2 linked regions of the Candidatus Pseudothioglobus singularis PS1 genome follow. The protein of the gene in region 1 binds, or shares a complex with, the protein of each later gene. Links are inferred from orthologs where the notes say so. Each region holds a gene or a part of one and is shown on either strand. Other genes may lie near its edges.

What was found.
Region 2: the proteins of xseA (region 1) and W908_RS03850 are in contact, whole or in part, in a cryo-EM structure (PDB 8TXR), measured with the Escherichia coli proteins. The link is inferred for Candidatus Pseudothioglobus singularis PS1 from one-to-one orthologs.

The regions. Positions count from the first base shown.
Region 1 is NZ_CP006911.1:512,242-519,905, reverse strand. What follows is about bases 3,897-6,825. They hold xseA (exodeoxyribonuclease VII large subunit), read left to right. Parts: upstream 3,897-4,692; coding sequence 4,693-5,958; downstream 5,959-6,825. Other genes in these bases: ispD (2-C-methyl-D-erythritol 4-phosphate cytidylyltransferase), read left to right, coding at 6,786-6,825; W908_RS02590 (FtsB family cell division protein), read left to right, coding at 6,390-6,749; W908_RS02595 (RDD family protein), read left to right, coding at 5,981-6,400; W908_RS02605 (Smr/MutS family protein), read left to right, coding at 4,206-4,700; rpsT (30S ribosomal protein S20), read left to right, coding at 3,897-4,108. Also shown: tRNA (N6-isopentenyl adenosine(37)-C2)-methylthiotransferase MiaB, read left to right, coding at 1-71; W908_RS02630 (polysaccharide deacetylase family protein), read right to left, coding at 60-1,082; W908_RS02625 (PhoH family protein), read left to right, coding at 1,164-2,078; tRNA 2-thiouridine(34) synthase MnmA, read left to right, coding at 2,079-3,167; high frequency lysogenization protein HflD, read left to right, coding at 3,160-3,765; more of rpsT, read left to right, coding at 3,848-3,896; more of ispD, read left to right, coding at 6,826-7,484; ispF (2-C-methyl-D-erythritol 2,4-cyclodiphosphate synthase), read left to right, coding at 7,481-7,664. UniProt on the Escherichia coli protein: Bidirectionally degrades single-stranded DNA into large acid-insoluble oligonucleotides, which are then degraded further into small acid-soluble oligonucleotides.
Region 2 is NZ_CP006911.1:748,971-756,531, forward strand. Bases 1,449-4,274 are described here. They hold W908_RS03850 (exodeoxyribonuclease VII small subunit), read left to right. Parts: upstream 1,449-2,660; coding sequence 2,661-2,888; downstream 2,889-4,274. Other genes in these bases: pcnB (polynucleotide adenylyltransferase PcnB), read left to right, coding at 1,449-1,835; W908_RS03845 (SDR family NAD(P)-dependent oxidoreductase), read left to right, coding at 1,832-2,647; W908_RS03855 (polyprenyl synthetase family protein), read left to right, coding at 2,875-3,750; W908_RS03860 (beta-ketoacyl-ACP synthase III), read right to left, coding at 3,747-4,274. Outside these bases: LPS export ABC transporter permease LptF, read left to right, coding at 1-320; queF (preQ(1) synthase), read left to right, coding at 313-699; more of pcnB, read left to right, coding at 696-1,448; more of W908_RS03860, read right to left, coding at 4,275-4,691; phosphate acyltransferase PlsX, read right to left, coding at 4,702-5,724; rpmF (50S ribosomal protein L32), read right to left, coding at 5,732-5,932; W908_RS03875 (YceD family protein), read right to left, coding at 5,936-6,460; 23S rRNA (guanosine(2251)-2'-O)-methyltransferase RlmB, read right to left, coding at 6,508-7,254; W908_RS03885 (peptidylprolyl isomerase), read right to left, coding at 7,267-7,561. UniProt on the Escherichia coli protein: Bidirectionally degrades single-stranded DNA into large acid-insoluble oligonucleotides, which are then degraded further into small acid-soluble oligonucleotides.

The sequences.
Region 1 (7,664 bases):
TAACAGTCAAGATTCTCGATGGAATTGGGAACTCTCTTCAGGCTAGTTTAGTAAAAAAATCAGAGCCTTAGCCATAACTTTGAAAACCAATAATATCGCCCTGCCTCTTTATAGGGCATAGTGCAGTTATATCGGCTGCGTCCAATTGCTAGAGGCTCATTTGGCCATATACTGACTGACTGCAGACCATCCCATTTAAGATTAACCTTATCCTGACCAGAGACATAGCAAGAAAAATTACTTTTTTCATAGCTGGTCAACTCTCGAGAGAAGTTAAGATTCAATACCGGCATCAGATCTCCTGAAAAAATCATTGACCTCGGATCAGAGCTTTCAATCGGCATGGCTAGTGTTTTAACTTTGAGAGAAAAACTATTCATTTGTGCATACGGCCCTGACATTGAAAATCTAGGTATATTTAAAAAGTCACTTGTTTGACTTGCAACGCCAGACTGCTGTCCAAAGGCAATGTAACCCTCTGACTTAAGGTACGAGTAAGACGAGTCATCAAACTCCCCATATGGATAAGCAAAAAACTTATCATTTGTGCTCATTTCAGTCGCTATCCTTTCCTGGGCTGAAAGGATCTCATCTTCAATAATCTGAGCACTCTGATTAACTAAATGAAGATGATTAACGCTATGGTTATAAATATCGACCAAAGGTGCCATTTCACGAAGTTGACTCCAGGTCATCATAGATGCATATTTTTTATCAATAGGGTTGGTAGATACAAAAACTGACATCGGAAATTGATATTCAACTAACAATGGATAAGCTTCAGTGTAGATTGATAAAAAACCATCGTCCGCTGTAAGACTTATGCAATTGGATGGCAAGCTTTCTTTTGACTGCAGACTACTGATTACATTTTTTAATGGAAGAACACTGTAATTATTATTTTTTAAGTATTCTAGGTGCTGCTTAAAGATCTCTGGTGAGGTGCTCGTTGACTTAGGTCCGTCATCAGAGAAACGATGATACACAAGAAGAACGCAGTCATTCTCTAGAGCATGCGAACTAAAAGGAGTATAAATTAAAATTACTACTAAGAGCTTTAAGAGGATTTTAGATAGATTCATAAGTTAAATGATAAATTAATTATGAAGCAAAATCATGCAACTTAACATTTGTTTTCAATGGAATTCAGTAAAATATAAATCATGAAATTTACTCTCAATATAAAGCGCTCTGAACAGCTTGTTAATATTTGTGGAAGCTTAGATAAAAATCTAGAAAATTTAGCCACTAATCTTGATGTAGATATCTCTAATAAAGGGGCTGATTTTAATATTAAGGGTGACAATGCTGACAAAGCCGTTTCTGTCCTTCAAGAGCTATTAATCCTGTCCGAAAAGAAGACGATTGATTTTAGTGATATTGATCTCAGCATCAAATCACTCAGCCGTCCAAATGGAGAGGCAAAATCAGTCACAATAAAGACCAGTAAAAAGCATATACATATTAGAAGTGACAACCAACAAAAATATGTGAACTCGATCATTGAAAATGATGCAGTTTTTGCGATTGGACCTGCAGGAACAGGAAAGACATATTTAGCTGTTGCAAGAGCTGTTGAGGCCCTTGAAAATTCAAATGTAAAAAGAATAGTTTTAGTCAGACCAGCAGTCGAGGCTGGAGAAAAATTGGGCTTTCTACCTGGCGACCTGAGTGAAAAAGTGGACCCATACCTGCGACCGATTTATGATGCTCTATACGAGTTTATTGGCTTTGAAAGAGTCAATAAATTAATAGAAAAACATGTCATAGAAGTTGCCCCATTAGCTTTCATGAGAGGCAGAACACTTAACGAGTCATACATCATTCTTGATGAAGCTCAAAACACCACAATACCCCAAATGAAAATGTTTTTAACGAGGATGGGTTTTGGCTCAAAAATGGTCATAACAGGTGACGTGACTCAGATTGATTTACTAAATCCAAGCCAATCTGGACTAACTGATGCAATCAAAATTCTTCAAAATATTGATCAAATTGCTTTTTGTCATTTCGGTGCGCATGACGTTGTAAGACACCAGTTAGTTAAAAAAATTGTAGGTGCTTACGACCAAAACTAAATGAGTTCTCAAAATAAAATTATAGTTGGTCTTTCTGGCGGTGTCGATTCGTCAGTCACTGCATACTTATTACTTCAACAAGGCTTTCAGGTTGAGGCCTTATTTATGAAAAATTGGGATGAGGATGATGATGATGAATATTGCAGTGCATCAGAAGATCTTGCAGACGCTCAGCAGGTCGCTGACTTATTGGGAATTAAGCTGCATACAGTCAACTTTTCTCACGAATACTGGGAAGATGTTTTTGAGCATTTTTTATCGGAACATAAAAAAGGTAGAACGCCCAATCCTGACGTATTGTGCAACCAAAGAATCAAATTTAAAGCTTTTCTAGACTACGCAAAGGACCTTGGTGCAGATAAAATTGCTACAGGTCACTACGCCAGAATTGCAAATGAAAATGGAAAATACTTCCTTAAAGCTGGAGTGGATGGTAACAAAGATCAGAGTTACTTTCTGCATTTACTGAACCAGGATCAACTCTCACAAAGCTTATTTCCTTTAGGTGAAATTGATAAAAAAGAAGTGCGTGAAATTGCGAAGAATCAGCAATTTGGGAACGCAGATAAAAAAGATTCAACAGGTATATGTTTTATCGGTGAAAGACCATTTTCAGAATTTTTAACTACTTTCCTTCCTAAAGAAAAAGGCGATATCATTGACCAGGATGGTTCGTTTATTAAACACCATAATGGCCTCCCCTTTTATACAATAGGCCAAAGAAAGGGTTTAGAGATCGGAGGTGGATTTGGAGACTCTCAAGAACCCTGGTTTGTTGCAGATAAGCTTGTTGATTCGAATAAAATTGTCGCTGTTCAAGGTAATCATCAAATGCTCTACCATAACTCACTTGTGGCAGATGACGTTCATTGGATTGATGAAGAGCCTCAGTTTCCAATCAATTGCAGCGCAAAAATACGGTATCGACAGGCTTCCCAAGAATGTTGTGTCAATATCAAAGATGATGGAACTATACAAGTTAACTTTAGTGATCCTCAAAGAGCTATTACACCAGGGCAATCAATCGTTTTTTACAATAGTGATACTTGTCTTGGAGGGAGTGTAATAAAATCAAGGGCCAATGAATAAATCAGCAAAACAAACTATTGCTCTAGCGAGTATATTTCAGTCTTCAGCGCTAGTTCATCAGCTTGCCGTCTCTGGAAAATGTGATAGTCACTCGAATAAAGCAAGCCTTAACAGTATTGTAAGTAATAGCGACTCAATAGATGAAATTTTTACTTCACCTGAAGATCTTAAAATTGGCTTTGACTCCTTAAAGCTTATTCTTGAGAAGAAAACCATTGATATGCATAACGTTATGATCTATACAACAGCTCTCATTAATCTAGAAAAAAAATTAATGAAAAAACCTAAACTCTTAACTCAAATCTCAGAAGAAATTAATCTTATCAATAAGCAAGAGTTTTTTGATATTTATCATAGTAATTCGATTGCCCGACTGGCTGAGCTCTATAAAAACACTTTGGGTAGCCTCAATCCAACAATTATGGTTCGTGGAGAGCAAATATACTTATCGAATCAACATACTGCAAATCATATAAGGGCCCTTCTCTTAGCAGGAATCAGGGCTGTCTCTTTATGGAAAAATCAGGGCGGAAAAACTTGGCATTTGTTATTGGGTAAAAAGAAAACCCTGGAATATATTAAATCTTTGGCAAATTAAGCTAATACAAACAAATGCTTGCATAAATTAAGGTGAGACTCTATAATTCATGTTTTCTTAATTTAAGCAATAATAAATAAATATGGCCAACTCAGCAGGTTCTAAAAAACGCGCAAGACAGGCAGTTAAGCGCAACAAACACAACTCTCAAATTAGAGCAAAAGTACGCACCTTTATTAAAAAGGTTACTTATGCGATTGATGCTGGAGACAAAAAAGAAGCCACGAGTGGTTTTACAGATATGCAAAAAAATATGGATCAAGCGGTCAGCAAAGGTTTAATCCATAAAAACCAAGCTGCAAGAAAAAAATCACGTATCAGTGCCCAAATTAAGGCACTTTAATAAGTTATCCTTAAGGTTAATTTATTGATTACAAAATCATTGATATAATTAAAACCCTCTTTTGAGGGTTTTTTTATATCTAAAATTGATTAATACTATGATTGATGAAAGCGACAAATCTTTATTTAGATCAACGGTTGATTTCCAAAAACCTCTTGATAAAGATAGCCACAAAAAACAAAACCCTCGCAAAATGAGCTCGAGTAAACCGTTTGAAAATTATAGCTTTTTATACGAAGCCAATATAACAGGATCTGAGGTGATTACTCACTTTAAAGATGGTTTATCGCCCAAAGTTCTAAAAAAAATGAAACAAGGTAATATTGGATCGACTCCATCAATTGATTTGCATGGATATAAAATTGAGCAGGCATGTCAATCAGTATCTGACTTTATACATTTCCATTCTGATAAAAGATTTATTCAAATCATTCATGGCAAGGGCTATCATTCAGATAATGGGCTTTCAATTATGAAATCTCAAGTTGTGCACTACTTAAAGCAACACCCCAATGTCTTGGCTTTTTGCTCTTGCCCTCAAGATATGGGGGGCACTGGAGCAGTCTTTGTGCACCTTAAAACTGATGTTTAATATTGATGAAATTTATAGTGTTACACACTTTGTAAGATTGTGTAAGAATTCAATTGAAAAGCACATCCCACAAAGCTTTATACAAGGTGAGATTTCAAATTTATCTAAGCCATCTTCAGGTCACTGGTATTTCTCCCTTAAAGATGAAAATAGTCAAATCAGGTGCGCATTTTTTAGATTAAATCAACGCAAAATTCAGTTTACTCCTGAAAATGGTATGTCGGTTATCATTAGAGGAGTAACCACACTTTATCCTCAAAGAGGTGATTTTCAGCTTATTGTTCAGCAGATGGAGCCAGCAGGCGTTGGAAATCTGCAGTTGGCCTTTGATCAACTTAAAAATAAGCTACGGATGGAAGGCTTATTTGATTCTGAAAACAAAAAAGAAATCCCAGAATATCCAGAGAAAATTGGCGTCATTTCTTCATCAACTGGCTCCGTCATTAGAGACATTATTGAAGTTCTTAAATCACGCTATCCGTTATCAGAGATATTACTCTATGATACGATTGTTCAAGGTGAAAATGCTCACCATAAGATTATTAAAGCACTTAAAGCAGCGGATGATCAAAAGATCTGTGATGTATTAATCCTTGCAAGAGGAGGAGGCTCTCTAGAGGACCTTTGGGCATTTAATGAAGAAGAGCTTGCAAGAGCAATATTTGATTGTTCAACGCCAATCATTAGCTCGATAGGTCATGAAACTGATACAACAATTGCAGATTTTGTTGCAGACTTGAGAGCACCAACACCTTCTGCAGCAGCTGTATCTGCAACCCCTGATGTTGATGCCATCCTTTACAATGCCGCAAAACTAAAAAAATATTTACTTGAATCGATAAAGCAATCTGTTGAATCCAATAAATACTCTCTAGCTCTCCTCAGACAAAGAATTATTGATCCAAGTCAGCAACTTCTTCTGAACGCACAAAAACTTGACGACTTGGAGCTCAGACTGATAAGAACCAATAAACGGATCATTGATGAGAACAAAAGAAAACTAAAATTGCTAATTTCTCAATTACAAAACTACTCTGAAAACTTTATAAAACTTCAAAAAAATCAGCTCTCTAATCGTGCGAGTGTTTTGAGCCTTCTCTCTCCGCTTAACACTCTATCAAGGGGATATACAATTACACAAAATAAAAAAGGTGAAATTGTAACTTCGCACAACCAAGTAAACTCTGAAGAATTGATTATTACTCAATTTCATGATGGAAAAGTTACTTCCAAAGTAGTCAATAAAGAGGATAATTAATTAACTCACTAAACGTTCAGTTATGAAATCAAATGTATCATTTTTTCGACGAATTGGCTCAATATCTTATGACCTCTTTCTAGTCTTTTCATTTGTTTTTTTTATTGCTGGAATCATAATCCTTATTAACAATAAAGAGCCAATTACAAATCCGTTTTTTTTCTTTCTAGTTACCTTACCAGTAATGTATTCATATTTTTCAATATCATGGGTAAAGGGCAAACAAACTCTAGGGATGAGGGCATGGAAATTTGAAATTATTCAAGAGGATGGGGGCAATATAACTTATTGGCAATCGGCTATCCGTTTTTTTCTAGCAATAATTTCATTGGCAGGAATAGGCTTTATTTTTCAATTTTTAAACAAAAAAAAACTTCCATTTCATGACTATTATTCTCAAACTTACCTAATGACAATCTACAAAGAATTAGATGAGCAATAAATCACAAACTGGTTTAATTGGTTTTATTTATAAAAATAAAATCACCCTAATTCTAATCTTCATTCTTTTTGCTTTAATCAAACAGAACATTATTGATAACAACTTTCCGGGAGTTGTCATTGATAAAGAGAGAGCTCTCAATCAAATAAAGCTGAATAATGAAGATTTAGAAAATGATAATGTCTCTCTTCAAAGCAAAATAGGTAGCTATACTCAGGAAGATTTAAATCTAATCGAATCAAAAGCAAGGTTTAAATATGGACTGATTAAAGAAGGTGAGTACTTTTTTAAAATAAATAGGGCCATTAAAACTGAACCATTAGCAGAAAATGATAGTGCTACTTTATAATTGACTAAACACTAAATTAAGGATGTTCTTGCGGACATGAATAAAGACAAATATTTTTTAATCGTTCCAGCAAGTGGTGTCGGCATAAGAATGGGCTCTTCAGTCCCAAAACAATATTTAAAGCTTGAAAATGGCCTGACAATTATTGATCAAAGCCTTAAAACCCTTTTGGAAATTAATCTGATTTCAGGCTTTATAGTTTCTTTATCAAGAACAGACTCTTTTTTTAAGTCTTCATCTTTTTTTAATCACTCAAAGCTTTTAGAAGCTGTAGAAGGTGGCAAAGAGAGGTTCAATTCTGTACTGAACGCATTAAATTCTTTAAATAAATACGCCCAGCCCAATGACTGGGTTTTAGTTCATGACTCTGTCAGGCCATGCACAAAAAAGAGCGACATAGAAAAACTAATCCGAGAGGTTTCAAATGATTCTGTAGGGGGAATCCTTGCAACCAGAGCTATTGATACGGTTAAAGAAAAAAATGCAACTGGTCCAATATCAACTATTGATCGAAAAAAACTTTATATGGCTCAAACCCCTCAAATGTTTCGATTTGGCATCCTTAAAGAAGCAATTGAGAGCTCTATAAAACTCGATAATAAGATTACTGATGAATCTGAAGCGATTGAAAAATTGGGTCATTCAGTCAAAATTATTGATGGCTCTTCTAGTAACATCAAAATTACCTCAAAGGATGACATTGACTTGGCAAACTACTTTTTGAAAAAATTATGATCATTAAAACGGGCTTAGGACAAGATTCTCATCAGTTTGAAAAAAAATCTGGAAAAGACTTGGTTTTGGCAGGTATTAAATTTGACTATCCATTTGGATTAAAAGGTAATAGTGATGCAGATGTCATTTTTCATTCAATCACAAACTCCATCTCAAGCATTACAGGTAAAAATATTTTAG
Region 2 (7,561 bases), 240 kb from region 1 along the record:
TGCAGTGGCGCTTTTCACAGCCAATATCAATTTTAATTTTATCTATTATTGGAGTTCTTTTGGGCAAAGCCTCTCCAAGAAATGGCAAGGGCATTAATTTGTTAATTGGTGTTTTAATTTTTATGATTTATAACAATGGATTATTGGTAGCCAAAACTTCAATTGAAAATGGAGAATTAAATCCTATGGTAGGCTTATGGTCAGTTCATTTATTGTTTATTTTATTTTTCCTTTTTTTGTATCACTTAAGAGAAGGAAAATTATTATATTTTATTGATAAAATACTTATTTTATTTAAACCAGAGAAAAAAAATGTCTAGTTCACCAAGTAAAATATTAGAAGTCTTTGACAATCCCAATTCTGAAAGAGATTTCGTAATTCGAATTGATTCATCAGAATTTACATGTTTATGTCCATTAACAGGCCAGCCTGATTTTGCTGATATTCATATTGAGTATATTGCAGATAAATTTTGTGTTGAGCTAAAAGCATTAAAGAATTATTTCTGGTCGTATAGAAATGAAGGGGCTTTTCATGAGGCTGTAACAAATAAGATTTTAGATGATTTAGTTGAGGTTATGGATCCTCGTTTTATAAGACTAAAAGCTGTCTTTAATGTTAGAGGTGGGGTCTATACAAATGTTGAATGCGAACATAGAAAAGAAGGTTGGTCTCCAAGAGAAGTTGTTAGTATATGAGTCCAATTCGTCAAAAGGTTAAATTTGACAAAAAATTATTAGATCAAGATGCTTTAAAGATCTTAAAAAAATTAAATAAATCAGACCATGAGACTTATTTAGTAGGGGGTTGTATAAGAGATATTCTTCTTGGACACAAACCTAAGGACTTTGATATAGCAACTAGTGCAACACCAGAACAAATTCATAAACTTTTTAAACGCTCTAGAATTATTGGAAGGCGTTTTAAGTTAGTTCATATTATGTTTTCAGCAAGAAAATTCATTGAAGTTGCAACTTTTCGTGCTGGTAAAGTCCAAACTTCAAATGATGGTTTGGTGCTTAGAGATAATTATTATGGTGCCCTAGAAGACGATGTTTTTCGAAGAGACTTTACTGTAAATGGTCTTTATTATGATATTAAAAAATCTGAAATTATCGATTATGTGGGTGGGCTTGATGATCTAAAAGCTTTAAAAATTAAAATGATTGGTGACCCCTCAGAGCGTTTTGAGGAAGATCCAGTTAGGATGATTCGAGCAGTTCGTTTTCAGGCAAAATTGAATGCGAATATTGAATCTCAGCTTATTGAAGCAATTCAAGCAAACTCTCAGTTACTTGTAAAAATCCCTCCAGCAAGACTTTATGAGGAGGTTATTAAGCTTTTTCATAATGAAAATTCGATTGAAATATTCCATGAGCTTGATCGACTGGGTCTTTTAAGACATCTTTTTTCACAAACTAAAGAAAACCCATTTGTTGATTCCTCTTTAATCAATACCTCTGAAAGAATCAGGAATGGCAACAGTGTTACACCTGCTTTTTTATTTGCAGTTTTCCTGTGGTCTGCAGTGAATAAAAGGTTTAATCAAATAAGTAAAAAAAACAAATCTCGAATTGAGTTAATGCTTCAGGCTTCTGAAGATGTCATTAAGAAACAAACACAGCAAGTGATGATGCCTAGATGGCTCTCATCTCGAGTCAAGGACATATGGTTAATGCAATATCAGTTAGAGAACTATAATCCAAAAAAATCAAAAGCACTTATTAGAAACCCTCGTTTTAGGATGGCTTATGATTTTCTTGTGTTAAGATCTGAAAGTATTGATAAAGATTTAAGAGCTAAAGCAGAGTATTGGACCAATATTCAAAAATGAAATCTGTATTAATTACAGGCTGTTCAAGTGGCATTGGTCTTTGTATAGCAAAAGGACTTAAAGATAAAGGTTATCGAGTCTTTGCTTCAGCAAGATCTCCTGATGATGTCAAAAACCTTCAAAATCTTGGTTTTGAGTCTCTTCTTTTAGATTTAGCTTCATCAGAGTCAATAAATGATGCAGTAATTAAACTTTTTGAAATGACTGATAATGTTTATGCACTAATCAATAATGGGGCTTATGGTCAAGCTGGCGCCCTTGAGGATATTTCGAGAGATACTCTAGAAAAACAGTTTCAATCTAATGTTTTTGGTTGGCATGAGCTTACAAACTTAGTCCTTCCTGGGATGAGAAATATTAATTCGGGTAGAATTATCTACATAAGCTCTGTACTGGGTTTTGTGGCAATGCCTTCAAGGGGTGCATATGTTGCATCAAAGTTTGCTATTGAAGGGCTTGTTGGCACATTACGATTAGAGCTGAGAGATACAAATATCAAGCTTTCTTCAATACAACCAGGTCCAATAGAATCAAAATTTAGAGAGAACGCTTATTTGGCATTCAAGAAAAATATTGATATTTCTAAAAGTCATTACCAGACTCAATACAAAGTAATGATAAAGAGGCTTAAGTCAGGCCAAAATGTTAAATTCACTCTGCCTCCTGAGGCAGTTTTAAAGTGTGCAATACATGCATTAGAGTCCAGCAATCCAAAAAATTACTATCGAGTCACCTTTCCAACAAAACTTTTTTCTTTGTTAGGTAAAATATTCCCTAGTAAATGGATGGATAATATCTTAAATCAATCATAAGCGAGAGACTCTAATGGCGGCTGAAAAATTCAATTTCAATAAAGGCTTGTTAAAGCTTGAGGAAATCATTAGCAAAATGGAGTCGGGTGATTTAAGCCTAGAGGAGTCGCTTAAATACTTTGAAGAGGGGGTTAAAATCCATAGGCAATGCCATACTGCGCTTACGGATGCTGAGCAGCGTATTAGTGTTTTAAGTGAAAGCGATAACTACAACGAAGAAAAGTCTTTTGAAGATTCATGACCAGTATAGGGAGAGAGTTAACTCCTGTTTGGACAGTTTTTTAGGCTCTATTCCTTCAAGTCCTAACTCTGATATAGAGCTTAGGGATGTTATGAAGTATAGCGTTTTAGCTGGAGGAAAGAGGTTTAGGCCAATCTTAACCTATACAGTAGCTAGTTTATATGACTCAGAAATAGAAAAAGCTGACTCATGCGCTAGTGCAATTGAATTAATTCATATTTACTCTCTAATCCATGATGACTTACCTGCAATGGATAACGATGACATAAGACACAATCAGCTTTCCAATCACAAGGTTTTTGGCGAGGCTCAAGCTATTCTTGCTGGCGATGGTCTCCAGGCTTTGGCATTTAGTTTAATTTCAAATGACCCTCTTATTAATGCTGATACAAAAATAAAGCTTTTAGAGTTAATGGCTAAATCATCCTATGCTATGGCAGAGGGGCAATCAATTGATTTATCTGTTGTCTCCAAAAAAGTTGATCTCAATATTCTTAATAAAATGCATCAAAAGAAAACTGGCGCATTACTAAATTGTTCTATTAAATTTGGTGCATTATTACATAATGCAAGTGAAAATGATTTATCAATACTAGAGTCTTTCGCAAGTCATTTAGGGCTTGCCTATCAGATTCAAGATGATGTTTTAGATGTAACTACTTCTGACGAAGTATTGGGTAAGCGTCAAAACTCAGATGCAGTAAAAAACAAACCTTCCTACCCTTCAATAATTGGCCTGAATGAGTCCATCAAAACTTTTGAAAATCTATACCAAAATGCTCAAGAAGAATTGTCTCATTTGAGCGTTGATTGTGGGCCATTAAGCTTGCTTACAACAAGACTCATGAATAGGTCATATTAATACTCTAAGAGTACACTTCCCCAGCTAAAGCCGCCACCAATTCCTTCAAATAGCAGTGTATCTCCTTTTTTTATTCTTCCATCACGAACCCCAACGTCAAGTGCAAGAGGTATAGACGCTGCTGAGGTATTGCCATGTTTATCAAGGGTTTGAATCACCTTTTCCATTGGTAGTTTGATTCTTTTTGCAACAGCCTTGATGATTCGAATATTTGCCTGATGCGGAACCATCCAAGTCAAGTCTTCTGAGCTCATATTGCATTCATTGAGGGTCTCTTCTGCAAGGTCTGAAAGTCTATTAACAGCAATTTTAAAAACTTCATTACCTTCCATCTGGATTGTTCCAAGCTCATCAATACCATTATTATTTACGTGAAGAGAAGAAAGGTAGCTACCATCACTAAAAAGCTTTGAATGTTTAATACCTGTTGTGTTATCTGCACTTAAAACTACTGCTCCAGCCCCATCAGCAAATAAAATAGCCGTTGATCGATCAGACCAATCAACAATTTTTGACATCGTTTCACTGCCAACTACTAAAATATTTTTAGCACTTCCATTTTCAATATATTGCTGTGCGGTTGTTAAAGCGAAGACAAAGCCTGCACATACTGCTTGAAGATCAAAGGCTGGGCATGAGGCCCCAAGTCGATTTTGAAGCATTGTTGCAGTTGCAGGAAAAATTTTGTCTGGCGTTGTTGTTGAAAGAATAATAAGATCAATTTCTTCTGGCTCAATCTTCGCCATTGAAAGGGCTTTAATGCTTGCTTCAAGGGCAAGATCACAAGTATTTTGGCCAGTTACAATCCTTCTTTCCTTGATACCTGTTCTTGCAGTAATCCACTCGTCAGAGGTGTCAAGGGTTTTTTCAAGATCAAAATTAGTGACAACTTTTGTAGGTAAATAACTTCCAGTTCCAGTAATTCTTGCATATTTTTTCATGATCTAATAATTATTTATGCTCTTCTAATTCTCGCGTTAATTGCGTTGAGATTTTATCTGTTATTTTAGCATGAGCCTCTAGATAGGCTTCTTTTATTGCTTGGAGAAATGAATCAATGTCTGCATTACCATGACTCTTAACAACTACACCTTTTAACCCAAGTAGGCTTGCACCATTATATTTTCCAGGATCAACTTTGGATTTAAAGTCTCTCATAACTGGCTGTGCTATTAGAGCGACAAGTTTGGTAAAAAGGTTTTTATTGAATGACTTCTTGATGAAATAGGAGAACATTTTTGCAACTCCTTCACTTGCCTTGAGTGCAATATTTCCCTCAAAGCCATCACAGACTATGACATCTATATTTCCTTTGTAAATATCATCACCCTCAACAAATCCAATATAGTTAAGGGATGAATTTTTTAAGAGTTCTGAAGTTTCTTGACTTTTTTCATTTCCTTTTAATTCCTCAGAGCCAACATTTAAAAGTCCTACTGAAGGATTTTCTATATTTTCAGTATTTTGAACTGCTATGGAGCCCATGATTGCAAATTGAAGAAGGGTGCTAGGTCTTGAGTCAATATTGGCACCTAAGTCTAGAACATGGGTTGGTCCAGTTAGAGTCGGAACGGCTGACATAATAGCAGGCCTATCAACCCCTTCAATAGTTTTAAGTACAAACCGTGCAATGGACATGAGTGCGCCTGTATTGCCAGCACTTACGCAAGCATCAGCATCACCATTTTTAACTAGGTTAATAGCAATCCTCATTGAGGAGTCTTTTTTGTGTCTTAGAGCCACAGAGGGAGAATCACTCATATTGATAACCTCTGAGGCATGAGTGACATCAATACGATCAGCAAAATTTGAATAAGAAGAATTTTTATTCAGCTCATTCTTAATCCCAGCCTCATCACCTACAAAATTGATTAAAAGATCATCATAGGTCTTTAAGGCACTAATACCAGCATTGATAGTGACTGAAAATCCAAAATCACCACCTGAGGCATCTATTGATACCCTTATAGACATGGATTGTTTAGGCTTCTACTTCTTCGATATCATCAGCAGCAGATTTAATTACCTGCTTCCCACGATAATATCCATCAGCGGTAATATGATGTCTAAGGTGAGTTTCGCCTGTTTCTGGATCTTCAGACAATGCAGGATTTTTTAACGCATTGTGAGAGCGACGCATCCCTCTTTTAGAAGGTGTCTTTCTGCTTTTTTGAACTGCCATTTTTTACTCCTTGCCAAAATCGGCTATTTTAATATTTTTTAGAACATCGAAAGGATTTTCATGAACCTTTTCAACCTTTATTTCTGATTCAACTTTTAAACTGCAATCAAACTTATGAGATGGTGCCATTGGAAGCGACAAAAGAAGCTCATCAGATATTAAATCCAATGTATTTATTTCTTCATCCTCTCCCAAAACATATACCTCGTAAACTTTATCTAGTCCTTCTGCTTGGCTTTCATATCTTACAAAGGCAAGATTAAAAAACACCTTTAAATCTAAATTTAGGGCGTCTAAGCAGCGCTGACAATCTAAAACTATCTTAGAATTAATTATCCCCTTAACGCAAGGGGTTTTTCCATTTTCTAAATGAAAAGATAAATTCACTTTTAAATTGTCTTCATTATTCCTTGCTAGATCTGAAACTCTAGGCACGTTTGCAATTTTATATTCACCGTGCAAATTAACTTCTTTTTTAGCAAAGTTAAATACTTTTATAGTTTTTGGAAGCTGCGTACTCTTTTCCATTATCTAATTTCTAAAGCCGAAAATTATACCCAAAATTTTTATGTATGTTAAGTGGATTCTCTTTGTCTTTTACTCTCGAAAAGAGCAATACCTGTGGCAACAGAGACGTTAAGGCTTTCAATAGTTCCAGACATAGGTATTGTAACAATTTGATCACAGTTTTCTTTAATTAATCTTCTTATACCTTTGCCTTCTGCGCCCATTACTATCGCAGTTGCATCAGTTAAATTTACATCATAGATAGTTGATTTAGATGAACCATCTAAACCAATAACCCATATTCCTCTTTTTTGAAACTCTTTGATTGTTCGTGATAGGTTTGTGACATGAAAAATTTTAAGGCTATTTACAGCTCCAGCGGAGGTTTTATGAACTACCGCATTAATAGGTGCAGACCCATCTTTATTAATGACCACATAATCAACACCAGCAGCGTTAGCACTTCTTAGGCAGGCACCCAAGTTTCTTGGATCTTGAATTGAATCTAAAACTAATATTAAAGGCTTTAATGAATTTTCACTAATAGATTTAAAAAGTAATTCTTCAGTCAGAACTGGAGGAAGTATTACCTCAGAAATAACTCCCTGATGAACTTCGCCTTTTGCAATACGATTCAAATCATTTTTATCAGTCATTGAAAATGCTATTTTCTGAATTGTTAGTATTTTGACTAAATCACTGACTCTTTTATCTTTCCTATTATTTAGAATTGAAACTTTGATAATCAATTCAGGATTAGTTATAAGCAAGCTTTCAATGCTATGAAAGCCAAATAAATTAATAGATTTGGACATTAAAATTATGTTTTAAAGTAATTTGTCATAATAAATTTCTATATTGGCTTCTTCTCTGAGATTTGTTAGCCAATCTGAATAATACATTTCAGCATGCTCATAGATCGCTCTTTCTTTGCATTCTTTAAGTTTACTACTAATAAAACGTTCATCAACCTTTGTTGCAATTGCAAGTCCAAAATCAGTCATATAAATTTCTGAAACTTCTTTAATGCCAAGTGAATCTAGCATCTTTAGAGTTGGACCTTCGACTCTAAGCCAGTCTGTAATGCCACCATTATAATAACTTGGATGCTGTGAGTGGAGT